One region of the Streptomyces sp. NPDC050485 genome, then DNA from elsewhere that is predicted to be linked to it. Evidence: riboswitches for the same ligand, from Rfam matches in the RefSeq annotation. Region 1 holds a riboswitch; the other holds the start of a gene.
What was found. A riboswitch is a leader RNA that binds a small molecule or an ion and turns the genes downstream of it on or off. The one in region 1 is predicted to bind ZMP and ZTP.
Positions count from the first base shown of each region.

Region 1 (4,673 bases):
GCGTCGACGCCGACTTGCTCATCTTGATCGACGGGTCCTGGAGGTCGTAGATCTTCGCCGTCTCCTTGAGGATGTACGGCGCCGGGATCGTGAACGTCTCGCCGAACCGGCCGTTGAAGCGCTCGGCGAGGTCGCGGGTCAGCTCGACGTGCTGGCGCTGGTCCTCGCCGACCGGGACCTGGTCGGCCTGGTACAGCAGGATGTCGGCGACCTGGAGGACCGGGTACGTGAAGAGGCCGACGGTCGCGTTGCCCGCGCCCTGCTTGGCGGACTTGTCCTTGAACTGGGTCATCCGGCTGGCCTCGCCGAAGCCGGTGAGGCAGTTCATGACCCAGCCGAGCTGGGCGTGCTCGGGGACGTGGCTCTGGACGAACAGCGTGCAGCGCTCGGGGTCGAGACCGGCAGCGAGCAGCTGGGCGGCGGCGAGGCGGGTGTTGGCGCGCAGCTCGGCCGGGTCCTGCGGAACGGTGATCGCGTGGAGGTCCACGACCATGTAGAACGCGTCGTGGGACTCCTGCAGCGCGACCCACTGGCGGACCGCGCCGAGGTAGTTGCCGAGGTGGAACGAGCCTGCGGTGGGCTGGATTCCGGAGAGCACGCGGGGACGAGTCGAGGCCATGCTCAGCATTCTCTCAGGTGCGCCCGCCCACCCGGAAACCCGCGCCATTGTGACCGCGGCCACAGGGACTTCCCCCTGATTGTTCCTGGGGGCTACGCCCCCAGACCCCCGCTCCCGCGGGAACGGATTTCGGCTGCGGGCCGTGCGTGGCCGCTCGCGCAGTTCCCCGCGCCCCTGGCAGGGTGCATAGGAGCGAGGCCGAAGCCAAGCCCCGGGGGGGGGCAGGGGGCGAAGCCCCGGACCCCGGTCCGGGGCGGGGCCCCGAGAAAACCCCTTTCCTTCCCCACCCCCGGAGGGTTTAGGGAAGGGGCGGGGAGGGGCTCAATCCAGCGGCAAGCCCGGGGCCGGGTAGGACGACATCAGGTCGGCCACCTCCGCGCGGATCACCGCGAGGGCGGACTCGTCGCCCGCCCGCGCCGCCGTCACACCCCGGTCGATCCACTCCGCCACCGCGGGCATGTGCTCGACGCCCAGACCGCGCGAGGTCAGGGAAGGGGTGCCGATGCGGATGCCGGAGGGGTCGAAGGGCTTTCGGGGGTCGTACGGGACCGTGTTGTAGTTGACGACGATCCCCGCCCGGTCGAGGGCCTTCGCGGCCACCTTGCCCGGTACGTCCTTCGGCGTCAGGTCCATCAGGATCAGATGGTTGTCCGTGCCGCCCGACACCAGATCGAAGCCCCGGGCGAGCAGCGCCTGGGCGAGAACCTTCGCATTGGCGACCACCTGGTGCGCGTACGCGCAGAACGCCGGCTGCGCCGCCTCGTGCAGCGCGACCGCGATCGCCGCCGTGGTCTGGTTGTGCGGGCCGCCCTGGAGCCCGGGGAAGACCGCCTTGTCGATGGCCTTCGCGTGCTCCTCGCGGGACATCAGCATCGCCCCGCGCGGACCCCGCAGGGTCTTGTGCGTGGTGGTCGAGATGACGTCCGCGTACGGGACCGGGGATGGGTGGGCGCCGCCCGCGATCAGGCCCGCGATGTGCGCGACATCGGCGACGAGCACCGCGCCCGCCTCCTGGGCGATCTCCCCGAACGCGGCGAAGTCGATCGTGCGGGGCAGCGCCGTGCCGCCGCAGAAGATCAGCTTCGGGCGCTCCTTGAGGGCGAGTTCGCGCACCTCGTCGAAGTCGATCAGACCGGTGTCGGCGCGCACGCCGTACTGCACGCCCCGGAACCACTTGCCGGTCGCCGAGACGCCCCAGCCGTGCGTGAGGTGGCCGCCCATCGGCAGCGCCATGCCCATCACGGTGTCGCCGGGCTCGGCGAACGCGAGGTACACGGCGAGGTTGGCGGGCGAGCCCGAGTACGGCTGGACGTTGGCGTGATCGACGCCGAACAGCGCCTTGGCCCGCTCGACGGCCAGCGTCTCGACCTTGTCGATGTTCTGCTGGCCCTCGTAGTAGCGGCGGCCCGCGTAACCCTCGCTGTACTTGTTCTGCAGGACCGTCCCCGACGCCTCCAGGACCGCCGTCGAGACGTAGTTCTCGCTGGGGATCAGGCGCAGGGTGTCCGACTGGAGCCGCTCCTCGGCGGCTACGAGCCCGGCCAGCTCGGGGTCGGTGGCGCGAAGGGCGGGATGGGAAAGGGGAAGGCTCATGGCGTCCTCCGGGGTCCGTTGACAGATTCCCGGGGTGCCCAGGCGGGCGGCACCTCGTGCGACAGGCCGCGCACGGCTTCCCCGGGGTCGCTTCCCCGCTCGCCAGTCGCCGTACGTACCGAACACCCTACCGGCCGCGCCGGACGGCAAGGTTTCTTCGTCCGGCATCCGAGCGACGATAGAAAAGGGCACCATCTACGCCCCATGCCGCATGACGATCGGAGAACCCGTGTCGACCCACGCAGCGACCGAAGACGCCATCCGTTCCGCCGAGGCACACAGTGCGCACAACTACCACCCCCTGCCCGTCGTCGTCGCCTCCGCCGAGGGCGCCTGGATGACGGACATCGAGGGCCGGCGCTATCTCGACATGCTGGCCGGCTACTCGGCACTCAACTTCGGCCACGGCAACCGCCGCCTCATCGACGCGGCGAAGGCCCAGCTGGAGAGAGTGACGCTGACGTCGAGGGCGTTCCACCACGACCGCTTCGCCCAGTTCTGTACGGAGCTCGCCGCACTGTGCGGCAAGGACATGGTGCTGCCCATGAACACCGGGGCGGAGGCGGTGGAGACCGCCGTGAAGACGGCCCGCAAGTGGGGGTACAAGGTCAAGGGCGTCAAGGACGGGACGGCGAAGATCGTGGTCGCCCGGGACAACTTCCACGGCCGTACGACCACGATCGTCAGCTTCTCCACCGACCTGGAGGCCCGCGCGGACTACGGCCCCTACACGCCGGGCTTCGAGATCGTCCCGTACGGCGATCTCACCGCGATGCGGGCCGCGGTCACCGAGAACACCGTGGCCGTGCTGCTCGAACCCATCCAGGGCGAGGCGGGCGTGCTCGTTCCGCCGCCCGGATACCTTGCGGGCGTACGGGAGTTGACGCGCGAGCGGAACGTGCTGTTCATGGCGGACGAGATCCAGTCCGGCCTCGGCCGCACCGGGAAGACCTTCGCCTGCGAGCACGAGGGCGTGGTGCCGGACGTGTACATCCTGGGCAAGGCGCTGGGCGGCGGGGTGGTCCCGGTGTCGGCGGTCGTCGCCTCGGCGGACGTGCTCGGCGTGTTCCGGCCGGGCGAGCACGGCTCGACGTTCGGCGGGAACCCGCTCGCCTGCGCGGTCGCCCTGGAGGTCATCGCGATGCTGCGCACCGGCGAGTACCAGCAGCGGGCCACCGAGCTGGGTGACCACCTGCACCACGAGCTCGGCCTGCTGACCGGCACCGGCACGGTCGAGACGGTGCGCGGGCGCGGGCTGTGGGCGGGCGTGGACATCAATCCGTCGTACGGGACCGGGCGGCAGATCTCCGAGAAACTGATGGACCGCGGAGTCCTGGTCAAGGACACCCACGGTTCCACGATCCGCATCGCGCCGCCGCTGGTCATCAGCAAGGAGGACCTGGACTGGGGCCTCGACCAGCTGCGCGCGGTGCTCGCGGAAGACTGAGAGGCCCCGGCGAAGGCTCGATGCGGCCCCCGCGCCCTGTCTTTTGAGGGGCGCGGGGAACTGCGCGACCAGCCACGCACGGCCCGCAGCAGACGGCCGCCGCTTCCTGCGGAGCACTTTGCCGGGACTCAACCCGCCGGAGCGGAAGGGCAGTTGGAACCCGCGCAGAAGACGCTGAGCACCGTCTTCAACGTGTTCTCCTGCTCCGGCCACGCCGCGGCCGGGGCCGCGGACAGCACCGCGTAATGCTCGCCGCCCGGCGTCAGGAAGGCGTAGTCGACCACCTGGCGCCGGTGGCCGAGCTGCTGGTTGTCGTACGCGTAGACGAGCCGCGCGGCCTGGGTGGCGCCGCCGGGCACGGTCGCGTCGTTGCCAAGGCTGATCTCCTGGTAGCCGGGGTTCTTCGCCAGCTCCCCCGAGGTCTGCTTCAGCGCGTCGTACGGGCTGAGGCCCGACTCGGCGACCGGGTACACCTGGATCAGCCGGGCGTGGTCGGCGGAGTTGTAGAAGACGCCCTTGCCCCCCTGGTCCTCACGGGTCCAGCCCTGCGGCACGTAGAGCGTGAACCCCCTTGGATCCTGGACGAGTTGGAACCCGGCGGGCGCGGTGGAACCCGGCGACGCGGAGGGGGAGGCGGAGGCCGAGGGGCTGCCCTTGCCGTCGTCGCTGCGGTCGGGGGTGACGGAGGGCGACCCGGACGCGGGCGGGCCGACCACGACCTTCGGATGGTCGGGCCCGCCCCGGGCCAGCAGCCAGCCGCCCCCCGCCCCGGCCGCGGCCACGACGACCATCGCGACGACGACGGCGACCGGCACCCGCCGGGCGGGGCGCGCCTCGGGGGGCACGACGTGCGGCTCCTCCAGGGACGGCAGGGGCAGCTGGGGAGCAGGGGGTGTCGGCGGCGCTGGGGGCCCCGGCGGTGCCGGGGGCGCCTGGGACTCCGGAGGTGCGACGGGGGCATGGTCCGACCCCTGTACGCTCTCCCACTTCTGCGTCGCCGCGTTCCAGCGGACC
Region 1 covers NZ_JBITHR010000020.1:125,677-130,349, forward strand. The annotation lists gene trpS (tryptophan--tRNA ligase) at 1-619, opposite strand, end outside; gene glyA (serine hydroxymethyltransferase) at 941-2,212, opposite strand; ZMP/ZTP riboswitch at 2,242-2,332, opposite strand; gene rocD (ornithine--oxo-acid transaminase) at 2,424-3,659, shown strand; gene ACIBK6_RS32115 (hypothetical protein) at 3,788-4,673, opposite strand, start outside.

Region 2 (4,673 bases), on a different contig from region 1:
AGCTTGCTGTGGTCGCGTACCAGCACCGACCCGACCGTCTTCACACATGTGGTCGCCGCGTGCTGCTGCGCGTCGTTCCCGGCGGCGATCTCCGCGAGGTTGCCCTCATGAATCGACCTCACGAACATCGTGTCCTGATCACTCACGGCAGCGGCCGCGGGCGCCGCGCATATCGCGGACGCCGCACCCGCCAGCGCAACGAGTGACATCAACCGAGTACGCATCACAACTCGCTCCCTTCGCGCCCGCCGGACATCGGCCGGGCGGATCCCGCAGGCGCCGCAATAGCACCCCAGGGGATACGTCCCACCGCGACACGCCGCATTGCGCACGCGGAGCGCGGATTCACCCACCTGGCCCTGAACGCGGTCCATCGCCAGGGCGTCGTGGAGCGCCGCGATGCGCTCGCCCTGCCGACGGACCCGCACCGAGCCGTGCTGCCGCTCCCGAACCCCGGCCGCCCCGTACCGCCCCCCGGCGGCAGGCGCGGGACGCGGGATCGGCGCCCGGGGCCGCCAGTGACAGGTGACGATCCGTTAATTCCCGGCAGGCGGCCCGCAGCCCGCTGGTGCGATGTACGGATCGGAAGGAGTCGTGGACGGCATACTGATGACCGTGCGAGTGGCGATCACGACGGTCGGTTCTCGGGGCGATGCGGCTCCTTACGCCGGCCTCGCGGACGGGCTGGTAGCGGGGGGTCATCACGTCACGGTGGTGACGCACGCCTGCTTCGAGCCCCCGCTTTCCGATTCACCGGCCGGTTTCCACCCGCTTCCGATCGACCCCCGCGCCGAACTGCGCTCGGCTCGCGGTCAGGTGCTGCACCACAGCAGGACCGGTCCGGGAATGCTCGCCCGGGTGGTGTCCCTGGCGAGGTCACTGGCCGGGGAGATGGCGGACGACCTCCTCCAGGCCGCGCAGGCCAGCGACGTGCTCCTCCTGGCGGGCTCGGTGACTCCGCTGGGCTACGCGATCGCCGACGGGCTCGGGCTGCCGAGTGCCGGACTCAATCTGCAGCCCATCCACGCGACAGGCGCCTTCGCTCCGCCGATGACCGGTGGCGGCACCGGGGGGCGCACTGGCCAACAGGGCATCCGGGCACGGCGTGCACCTGGCTCTGGACCACGTGTACGCGCCGGCCGCACGGAAGATGCGCCGCTCGGCTGGGACTGCCCCCGCGCAGCCTGCGGGCCCAGCGCCGAGAGCGCGAACGCCGTCACCGGCCCGTCCTGCACGGCTACAGCCCGCTCGTCGTACCGCGGCCCCGCGACTGGCGCGCCGGCCTGGAGGTCGCCGGGTACCGATGGCCCCGCCTCCCCGACCGCCAACTGCCCACCCGGCTACGGGACTTCACGGTCTCGACCTGAAACGTGCCCAGTTCGATGGCGAAGGTGCTGCTGCTGAACGAGCCACAAGGGCAAAGAGGTCATCTGATCCGCCGGACGCCCCCTGGGCTCGGCGGTCGAGCCGGCTAGCGCGCCACGCGGTAGCGGAGGTAGACGACACTCGAACTGAAGGTGCGGGTCTCGACGAGTTCGAGATCCACCCGGCGCTCGCGTTGGGGAAAGAACGGAATGCCACCGCCGACCAGCACCGGGTAGACCCTGGCCCGGTACTCGTCGATCAGACCCGACGCGGCCGCCTCGGCGGCGAGAGTCGCGCCGCCGATTGCGATGTCGCCCTCCCCCGGCTCGGCCCGCAACCGCTCGATCTCCTCCGCCAGGCTGCCGGAGGCCAGGCGGGCATTGCCCCGCACCGCCGACAGCGTGGTGGAGAACACCACCTTCGGGAGCGGCTTCCAGATGGCGGCCCACTCGAGCATTGAGTCGCCGAGCGATGGATCCTGGTCGGCGGTCTCCCAGTACAGCATCGTCTCGTACAGCCGTCGTCCCAACAGGTGGACGCCGACCTCTCGAATCTCCTCGGTGACGAAGCGAAAGACCTCCTCGTCGGGCGCCGTCCAGTTGAAGTCGCCGTCCGGCCCGACGATGTAGCCGTCAAGTGAGACGCCCATCGAATAGGTCACGCTGCGCATCAGAAGTCCTCCTCGGGACCGGGTTCGACAGTACGACCCGCCGGACGCCGCAGGACTCATCGAGGCTCGCGGGATCCCCTGGGCCGAGTCACCTCACGAGATCGTTTCGTTGAGAAAACCTCAGTGAGGACTGGTACGCCTCGGCCGACAACCCCTAACGACATGACCTCCGAGAACGGAGGGACCAGCGGGCCAACCGCCGGCGCCGTGGCAGTCACGGCGGCCGGCCCACCAGTGTCGTCCCTTCACAGTGCGCGCGCGGGAACGAGGTCGAGCTGACATGGGAGTAACGGGTGTCAGCCCTGGCCCTCAACGCAGGCCGGCGAGGTTACCCACGGCATCGATCGTGCCGTCGGCGAAGGCGCGCACGGAATTAATCGTGCCGTCGGTGCCGCCGAGACCAGCGGCGTTGGCTGACGGACCCATGAGTCCAATGAGCGCGGCGGCCCCGATGGCGATGGCTGCGGCGCGGAGAATGCGGCGTTCCATGATCACCCTTTTCTGCATGGCTGGTTGGAAGCTGTGCAACGTCACGTCGGGCCACGCGGCAACGTGCACACGCACCCCATCACCCAGATGGTCGCGATGAAACGATCAACTCCCGCGTCCGCCTTGTCGAAAGGCTGGTAGCGGGGAGGGGGTGCCGTCCGCGGGAGAGGGGCGGTGCCGTCGGTCCCGTCGTCCCGTCGCTGGTCCCGTTCCACCGGCCCCGTTACGATGACCGGGCGGTCGTGACTGGCGCTTGGGTGGGGTACCACCGGGGAGCGATCCGCCTTCAGCTGAAGCCGTGCGCCTGGGCGATCCATTCTTACCGATGGGAGCCTTCCGTGACCGCACAGCTCATGACCGGCACTGACGTGGCGAAAGCCGGCCTCGACCGCAGCGCTCGGCGGGCGCGGGACCTGGTGGCGGAGACCGGTGTGAGGCCGTGTCTGGCGACGGTCCTCGTGGGCGAGGACCCCGCATCCGTCACCTACGTCGCGATGAAGCGCAACCGCTGTGCCCGGGCGGGCATCGAGTCACGGCACGTACCGCTGCCGTCGGCGACCACCACCGCGGAACTGGTCGCGACCATCCGGGCTCTGTCCGCCGACCCGTCGGTGCACGGCATCCTGCTGCAGCACCCGGTGCCCGCGCACATCGACGAGCGGGCCGCGTTCGAGGCGATCGACCCCGCCAAGGACGTCGACGGCGTAACCATGTGGTCGTTCGCGGCCATGGCCTTCGGCTACCCGGGCTTCGCTTCCTGCACCCCGGGCGGAATCATGCGACTGCTCGACGCCTACGGGGTCGAGCCCGCCGGCCGGAACGCGGTGGTGGTCGGGCGCAGCCCGATCCTCGGCAAGCCGATGGGCATGCTGCTGCTGGCCCGCGACGCGACGGTCACCTACTGCCACTCCAAGACGGCCGACCTGCCCGCGGTGACCGCGGCAGCGGACATCCTCGTCGCGGCCGTCGGCAGGCCGCAGTTCATCAAGGGCCAGGACATCAAGCCCGGTGCGGTGGTCATCGACGCCGGATACAACCCGGGCAACGTGGGCGACGTCGACTTCGAGGGAGCGATGGAGCGTGCGCGACTGCTCACACCCGTACCCGGCGGGGTCGGGCCGATGACGATCGCGGTGCTGCTGGAGCAGACCGTCGACGCGGCGACCCGTCAGGCGGCGGGCGGAGCGTCTGCGACGTAGCCGTCCTCCAGTTGGCGGCGGGCCGGTCCGCGCGGCGACGCAGTTCGCGCGGCGGGCATCCCCGTGATCTAGGTGGTCATCGGGTTGCGTCCGGGGCATCCGGATGTCGGACCTCGCAACAGGGTGCTCAGCACGGCAGCGCAGTCCGGCCTCTTCACCGAGGGGGACCCCGGCACACAGATCCACCACGACGTCGCGGACTGGCTCGAAGGGACCGCCGCCCAATGGCCGGACACCGCCCGGGAGTTCGTGCCGCGGGTCCCCCGCGACGGGTTTGTCCATTCGCCGGACACCGGCCTGCCGGGTTGAGGATCGTTGTCCGTGAATGTGCACCAGGCACCGACGGGCCGCGCCTCGGCAGGAGGTCCCCGGTGGGCGGCCTACAGGGATTGGGGAAGCCATGAAGTGGCAGACGGCGGAATTCGGTTCGTCCCACGGTGGCTCGGTCGGGGTCGTCCTGGCCGACGGCAGCGAGGCAAAGCCGGTGTACCTCGATGCGGGCAGCGGCGGCGGTGGTTGCACGACCACGCAATGGACCGTGCACGACGGACGGATGGGCCGGCCACGCGCTGCTGAGCTGCGCGGCTCGTGTTCGTGCGGCTGGCGCGGCGCGTCCCGCTATCCGATCGACTGGGCCGCCGTGGGCGAGGTTTCCCTGTACAAGGCGGACATCGACACGGACGGCCCCCGCCAGGACTGGGCCCAGCACATCAAAGACGTAGAGGCACGGTCTCTGCCCTTACCGGCCGATCTGCAGGACCTGCTGGACATGCTGGCCGAACGGCTCGACAACCTGGCCTTCGAAGTGCCGCTGGCCGCACTCAAGGCCGTAGCGGCGGCAGAGCGCATCACACAACGCGTCGGCAACGCCGCGGCCCACAGCATTCTGGCCGAGGAGTCCATGGACGAACTGACCTGGGATGACATCGGGAAGGCGCTGGGACTGACCG
Region 2 covers NZ_JBITHR010000004.1:163,773-168,445, forward strand. The annotation lists gene ACIBK6_RS10010 (DUF4142 domain-containing protein) at 1-374, opposite strand, end outside; gene ACIBK6_RS10015 (glycosyltransferase) at 610-1,404, shown strand; gene ACIBK6_RS10020 (dihydrofolate reductase family protein) at 1,472-2,035, opposite strand; partial or broken gene ACIBK6_RS10025 (IS5/IS1182 family transposase) at 2,194-2,316, shown strand; gene ACIBK6_RS10030 (hypothetical protein) at 2,345-2,593, opposite strand; ZMP/ZTP riboswitch at 2,757-2,841, shown strand; gene ACIBK6_RS10035 (bifunctional 5,10-methylenetetrahydrofolate dehydrogenase/5,10-methenyltetrahydrofolate cyclohydrolase) at 2,878-3,723, shown strand; partial or broken gene ACIBK6_RS10040 (cysteine hydrolase) at 3,760-3,921, shown strand; gene ACIBK6_RS10045 (hypothetical protein) at 4,124-4,673, shown strand, end outside.
Region 2: another riboswitch for ZMP and ZTP. It lies ahead of ACIBK6_RS10035 (bifunctional 5,10-methylenetetrahydrofolate dehydrogenase/5,10-methenyltetrahydrofolate cyclohydrolase); the one in region 1 lies ahead of glyA (serine hydroxymethyltransferase).